2 regions of the Thioalkalivibrio sp. K90mix genome follow, and region 2 is predicted to be linked to the other one. Evidence: riboswitches for the same ligand, from Rfam matches in the RefSeq annotation. Region 2 holds a riboswitch; the other holds the start of a gene.
What was found. A riboswitch is a leader RNA that binds a small molecule or an ion and turns the genes downstream of it on or off. The one in region 2 is predicted to bind cobalamin.
Positions count from the first base shown of each region.

Region 1: another riboswitch for cobalamin. It lies ahead of bluB (5,6-dimethylbenzimidazole synthase); the one in region 2 lies ahead of TK90_RS03975 (TonB-dependent receptor domain-containing protein).

Region 1 covers NC_013889.1:1,551,006-1,554,414, reverse strand. Annotated here, with positions in the region: gene TK90_RS07340 (iron ABC transporter permease) at 1-144, opposite strand, end outside; gene TK90_RS07335 (cobalamin-binding protein) at 151-1,053, opposite strand; cobalamin riboswitch at 1,199-1,394, shown strand; gene bluB (5,6-dimethylbenzimidazole synthase) at 1,490-2,212, shown strand; gene cbiB (adenosylcobinamide-phosphate synthase CbiB) at 2,209-3,111, shown strand; gene cobD (threonine-phosphate decarboxylase CobD) at 3,164-3,409, shown strand, end outside.
Region 2 covers NC_013889.1:842,349-845,757, forward strand. Annotated here, with positions in the region: gene TK90_RS03970 (hypothetical protein) at 1-1,478, shown strand, start outside; cobalamin riboswitch at 1,524-1,773, shown strand; gene TK90_RS03975 (TonB-dependent receptor domain-containing protein) at 1,915-3,409, shown strand, end outside.

The DNA.
Region 1 (3,409 bases), 710 kb from region 2:
GTGCAGGCGGCTGCCTTCGCCCTGAAGCACCGCGAGCAGGTCGCCGAGGGGGATGGCGACACTGCCGTAGGCCAGGGCGACCAGGATCGCGAGCAGTGACGCCGGGAGCAGGACCCCCGTGGCGAGGAGGAAGGAGCGGGTCACGGAGGATCAGTCCGTCCGGCGCTGGCGGGCGCGTTCGAGTTCCTCGCACATGAGCCGGGTTCCTTCGGCAATCCGCGGAGTGTGACGCTGGAGGAGCGACGGCGGGATGAAGAACAGGTTGTCGCGCTGCACCGCGGTCATGTCCTCCCATTGTTCCCAGGCAATCACCCAGTCCGGCCGGTCCTCGCCCATGCCGCCGCCAATGATCACCTCCGGGTCGGCGTCGATCACGGCCTCGCGATCCATGCGCGGTACCAGGCGGTCCAGGTGGCCGAACACGTTGTCGCCCCCGCACAGGCGGATGGCCTCGCTGATCAGGTGTTCGTCGTTGACCGTCATCAGGGGCTGCTCCCAGACCTGGTAGAACAGCGGGACCGGGTCGCGGTCGGCATAGTCGAGCCGTAGCGTCTCGATCTCGTCGAGAAAGGCCTGCACCGCCTCTTCGCCGTGTTCCTCGGTACCCGCGAGCTGGGCCATGCGACGCATGCTGGAGGCCACCCCTTCGAAACTGCGCGGTTCCGAGACATAGACATTCAGTCCCAGATCGCGCAGGCGCTCGATCTGCGAGCTGGAATTGCCACTGCGCCAGGCGACCACCAGGTCCGGGTCCATTTCGACCACGCGTTCCAGATCGATGCGGCTGTAGCCGCCGACTCGCGGGATCATCTCCGCCTCCGGTGGAAAATCGCTGTGCTGGGTGACGCCCACCAGCTTGTCTCCGGCACCGACGGCGAAGAGGACTTCGGTGATGTGCGGGGCCAGGCTGACGATGCGTTCGGCGGGCCGGTCGAGCGTGACCTCGCGATCGTCGTCGTCGGTCACCGTGACCGGCTCGGCCAGTGCCGGTGCCGCGCACAGGAGTATCGTGACAAGGAGCGTCAACTGGCGTTTTATGGCGATTAAAATCATTAAAAATCCGATGGTTGTGTATTGTTTGTAATGTAGAAAATACCGTATTTCGGGGCGCCGAACGGGTAGCGAAAGCGCTTCATCATAGCAGCAAGGGCCAGATGGTTTGGTGCCCAAATTGGTCGCGGGTGGCCCGAGCGCGTATCATGTCTCGCTTTCGCCAGGTGCCTGCAGTGCGCAGGTGAAACGGGAAGCCGGTGCAAGTCCGGCGCTGCCCCCGCAACGGTAAGCGAGCGGCGAAGCAGACTGGCCACTGGGTCCTGCACCTGGGAAGGCGTCTGCCGATCGGCATCGTCCGACGCTCGCAAGCCCGGAGACCGGCCTGGCGGTGATTCATCCTGCGACCGTGCGGCGGGCAACGGTCGAGGGCGCAGGCGTGCTGGCTTGATGCCTGTTCCTTCGTGTCTTCGCCGTGCCGTCGCCTCGACGGAACCTCATGACGGCCCCAACTCCCAACCAGTCAGAAGAGAATCCGAACGCGTTCGCCTCGGCGGAGCGTGCCGCGGTGTATCGCGTGATCGGCGAGCGCCGGGACATGCGCCATTTCCGCCCGGACCCGGTGGATGCCGATACGTTGCGGCGGCTACTGGAGGCCGCACATCAGGCGCCCAGTGTGGGCTACATGCAGCCCTGGCGCTTTCTGCGGGTGACGGACCTGCGGCTGCGCGACGCGCTGCATGGCCATGTGGCGGCCGAACAGTCGCGCACGGCCGAGGCCTGTGGCGAGCGAGCCGCGGAGGTGCACCGGCTGAAGCTCGAGGGTATCCGCGATGCCGGCGAGCTGCTCGTGGTGGCCCTGACCGACGGGCGCGAGCGCTACGTGCTGGGTCGGCGCACGATGCCGGAGATGGATCTGTGCTCCGCAGCCTGTGCGATCCAGAACCTGTGGCTGGCGGCGCGGGCCGAAGGCCTGGGCATGGGCTGGGTATCCCTGTTCGACCCGGACTGGCTGGCGCGCGAACTGGGTATGCCGGAAGGGGCCTGGCCGATCGCGATCCTCTGCCTGGGCCATGTGGATGCGTTCTACGAGCGGCCCATGCTGGAAACCGAGGGCTGGGATCAGCGGCGGCCGCTGGACGAGCTGGTGTTCGAGAATCGCTGGGAACAACAACGGGACTCGAGTGCGGATGCGCCGCGCGCGGCTCGACGCCGCGCATGACCACCTTCGCACTGCTGGTCGCCGCTCTGGTACTGGATCGGCTGCTGGGGGACCCGCGGCGAGGCCATCCGCTGGCAGGATTCGGGATGCTGGCGGCCGGGGCGGAGCGGCTCGGCCACGCGGATTCGGTCTGGCGCGGCGGCTTCTGGGTGCTGGTGCTGGTCGTGCCCTTCGGGCTGGCGGCCTGGTGGCTGAGCCGCCTCCCGGGCGGCTGGCTGGTGGAGCTGGCCGTGCTGTGGCTGGCGCTCGGCGGGCGCGGGCTGGAGGAGCACGCCCGTCGCGTGATTGATGCCCTGCAGGCCGGGGACCTTCCTGGCGCCCGACAGGCAGTGGGCATGCTGGTCAGCCGCGATACTTCGGAGCTGGACGCGTCCGGTGTTCGTGCGGCCACGGCGGAGTCGGTGCTGGAGAACGGCAACGACGCGGTGTTCGCGACGGTATTCTGGTTCCTGGTCGCGGGTGCGGCGGGTGTCGTGGTCTACCGTCTGGTGAACACGCTGGATGCGATGTGGGGCTACCGCACGCCGCGCCATGCACGCTTCGGGCGGGTCGCGGCGCGGCTGGACGATATCCTCAACTGGGTCCCGGCACGCCTGACCAGCCTGGCCTATGCGCTGGCCGGACAGACGCGGACGGCGCTGCGCTGCTGGCGCGACCAGGGCAGACGCTGGAAGAGCCCGAACGCGGGACCGGTGATGGCCGCCGGGGCAGGGGCGCTGGGGGTGACGCTGGGCGGTCCGGCGCACTATGCCGGGGGTACCGAGGATCGGCCGGTCCTCGGTGCCGGCGCCGCCCCGGGCCCGGGTGCCATCGATGCCGCACTGCGGTTGGTCGATCACGCGCTGGCGATCTGGCTGGTGGCCATCGCCACAGGAGTACTGATTCTTGTATTCGTCTAACGCCACAACCGAATCCGCGAGCGGGCCGCTGAAGCAGGTCCACGGGGGCGGTGTGCGTGCGGCGGCGGCGCATTACGGGATCCCCGAGGCGCAGTGGCTGGACCTGTCCACGGGGATCAACCCGCAGGGTTATCCCGTCGGACCGGTGCCCGCCGAGGCCTGGCAGCGCCTCCCGGAGGACGAGGACGGGCTGGAGGCCGCCGCCCGGGCGTACTACGGCGCTGCATCGTTACTGCCGGTCGCCGGTTCCCAGGCGGCGATTCAGGCGCTGCCCCGGCTGCGAGCGGGGCCTGCCCGT
Region 2 (3,409 bases):
TGGCACCGGACATGCGACGGCGCAAGGCCGCCGAGGTGCTGCTGCACGAGGTGGATATCTCTCCGGAAGGCGTCGCGGTCGCGGTGCGCGAAATGACGGGCGATACCAGCCTCGCGGCGGCGGCCGAGCAGATCGAGATCTACCGCCGACTGGGGCTGCGCTCGCGCGTGGCGGACTTGGTGGACGCCACGGCGGATGCGCGTCTGGCCGCGCTGGAAAAACTGCACCACGATGCCTCCGAGCTGGCGGACCCGCTGCGCGACCGGCTGCAGGGCGTCGCGCCGACGCGCGAGGATGGCGTCCGGCGGATCGATCAGTTTCTGGACCGCCTGTTCTCCGCGGCGGACTCGGACGACCTGTCGCGCTGCACACTGGATGATGCGCAGGCCATGTTTGTGCTGGCCTTCGAGATGGTCAACGGGCGGCAGATCCGGCGGTTGAGTTTCGAGTGGTCGGGTGGCTGGCGGCTGGGGCATGCGCTGGACCGGCTCGAGTACCAGGGCAACCGTTTCCGTGTTGCGCAGGCGGGCGTGGTCAGCCGCCTGCGTTCGCTGGCGATGTTGCTGGCACAAAGCCCGGCCAGTGGGCTGGATCCGCAGGTCCTGCGTGCGTCGACCCTCGACCTCGGGCGCGATGTGCTGGATGCACTCGCGAAGCTGGAGCAGGCCCGCCCGCCCGTGAACTCGCCGGAGGGCCGATTGCTTGGGCGGGCGCTGCGTCAGGTTGAGGACCTGCGCGCGGCACGGGACCAGCTGATGCAGGCGCAGAGTCGCTATACCGCTGCGGTCGAGCGCTGGGAGGCGCTGCGACGCCGGGAGGTCGAGAAGAAGGGGCAGCAAAGCTGGTTCAAGCGCAGTGCGCGCGGTATTCGGGTGAGCGAGGAGGTGATCGAACTGACGGATGACCAGAAACTGCGCCTGGCCGACCGGTTTTGTGAATACCTGTCCGAGCTCGGCATCCGGCGCGAGGGCGACCTGTTCTACTTTGGCGGACACCTGCTGGATGCGGACACCGCCAAGCGCATCGGCATCCAGCTCGCACTGATTCTCGAGCCTCTGGTCGACCTGACCAACCCGAGTATCCAGCGTGCGATCTATGCAAATCCGGCCGCCTATCTCGGGGGGCTGTACGTCGGCATGAATGCGGATGCCAAGGCGGGCCTGGGCTCGGCCATGGTGCGCATGGTGCGCCAGGATCTCGGACGTATGGCGGAGTGGCTGGCGCTGCGCCTGACACGCATCTACCACCTGCCCCTGTCCGACTCCATGCGTGATTTCCTGGTACAGCAATATGGTGCCAATCAGGAGCGCTTGGAGATGCTGGCCGCGCACCCGGTGGACGAGGGCGCACAGATGCCGCCGGTGGCGTTGCGTGCCGAGCGTTCGCCGGAGTTCGACGCCATGCTGCAGGACAAGTCCTGGGGCCGGTTGCTCAAGCGCGGTGTGCGCTATGTGCAGGCAGAGGCCCAGCGATCCTGACGTTGCGCGTTTCCCGGGTCTGGTAATTTCTTGACCAATGGTGTAGGCTTTCGTGCGTTTTCTGGTGCCCGTCGGCGTGTCTCGCCGGCGGGTTAAACGGGAAGTTCGGTGAGCCCGCCAAAGGTATCTGGATGCCTGCGGACGAATCCGACGCTGCCCCCGCAACGGTGATCGAGCGAGAGGCCATGATGGCCTCTGATGGTCGCGGCACATGCCACTGAACGGAATCGTTCGGGAAGGCGCCGCACCGGAACGCTCGTCAGCCCGGAGACCGGCCAGGGAATGATCGCGCGGCATGCGGCGGGCATGCGAGGCGGATGATCAGGCCTGGTCGCATAGCGGCTGTGCTGGGTCCCCCTCGTGTCTATCTTCCCTCGTCTGCGTGATCCCGATGAATCAACGGCGTGCGGGCGGCTCGCCGGGAGACACGGACGACATGAAACGCACAGCACTTTCCACGGCCATCCTGCTGGCCACGACCCCGCTACTGGCCGACACGCCAGACTCCAATGCCGAAGCGCACACCCTCGATGTGGTTCAGGTCACGGCCGCGCGTGTCGCGCAGACCGTCGACGAGACCCTGTCCTCGGTTACCGTCATTGGCCGCGAAGAGATCGAACGCCTGCAGCCCCAGCAGTTCACCGATCTGCTGGAGGGCCGCGCCGGGATCGAGACCTCCCAGAACAGCGCCTTCGGCAAGACCACTTCCGTCTACACCCGCGGGACAAGCTCCGACCACACCCTGCTTCTGATCGACGGCGTGCGCATGGGGTCGGCCACCAGTGGCGGCGCAAGCTGGCAGTTCCTGCCACCGGAGGAGATCGAGCGCGTCGAAGTGGTGCGCGGACCGCGGACCAGCATCTACGGCTCCGACGCCATTGGTGGCGTGGTGCAGGTCTTTACCCGCGAGGGTCAGAAGGGGCCACCAAGGGTCAACGCGTTTGTCGGGGGCGGCAGCTTCAACACCTGGGAAACGGGTGTGGGAGTGGCCGGCGGAACCGAGAACACGAACTACAGCTTCTCGCTCAGCCATTTCGAGACCGACGGCATCAATGTGCAGGATGACGTTGGTGACGATGACCGTGACGGCTACGACAACACTTCGCTTGCGACCAAGGTGACCCATCGACTAGACAATGGGATTGAGGTTTTCGGCAACGTACTGTACTCGGAAGGGGAGTCAGAGTTTGACAGTACGGAGGGAGATGACTACACCGACTTTGTCCATGCAGCCTTCCGTGCGGGGTTCCGCATCCCGGTGAATAACCGTTGGGATACTGAGCTGAGTGTTGCACATGCACGTGATGAGAATGATCGCTATGTGGATGGGGAATTCACATCGCGTTATGACACGAAGCGTGATTCGATCGACTGGTTGAACGAAATCGTCCTGTCGGATCAGCTGTTCCTCACGGCAGGCGTTGACGCCCGTGAGGACCGTATTCAGGTCGATGATCCTGGGCTAAGAGAGGGATTCGGTACGGACGAATATGAGGAGACCAGCCGCTACAACATTGGTGGGTTTGGGGTTCTCCAAGCCGATCTAGGCCGGCATACTTTGGAGGGTTCGTTACGATACGACGACAATGAACAGTTCGGTAGTAAAACTACCGGTCAAGTCGCCTGGGGATTCCAGGTCGCGGAAGCATGGCGACTGCGGGCTTCTTACGGGACAGCATTCAAGGCCCCAACGTTTAACGAACTTTACCATCCTGACATCGGGTTTTTCCGCGGCAACCCTGACCTTGATCCAGAGGAATCTGAAACTTTCGAAATAGGGGCCCGTTATTCGGCGGGATCCGGATATCTTGATTTGAGCGCTTTCGAGACACGAGTTGAAAACTTGATTGCAGGGTTCGCTCCACCGGAAAACGTTGAGGAAGCACGAATTCGGGGAGTCGAAGTGGATGGCCGATACGAATTTGGCCAAT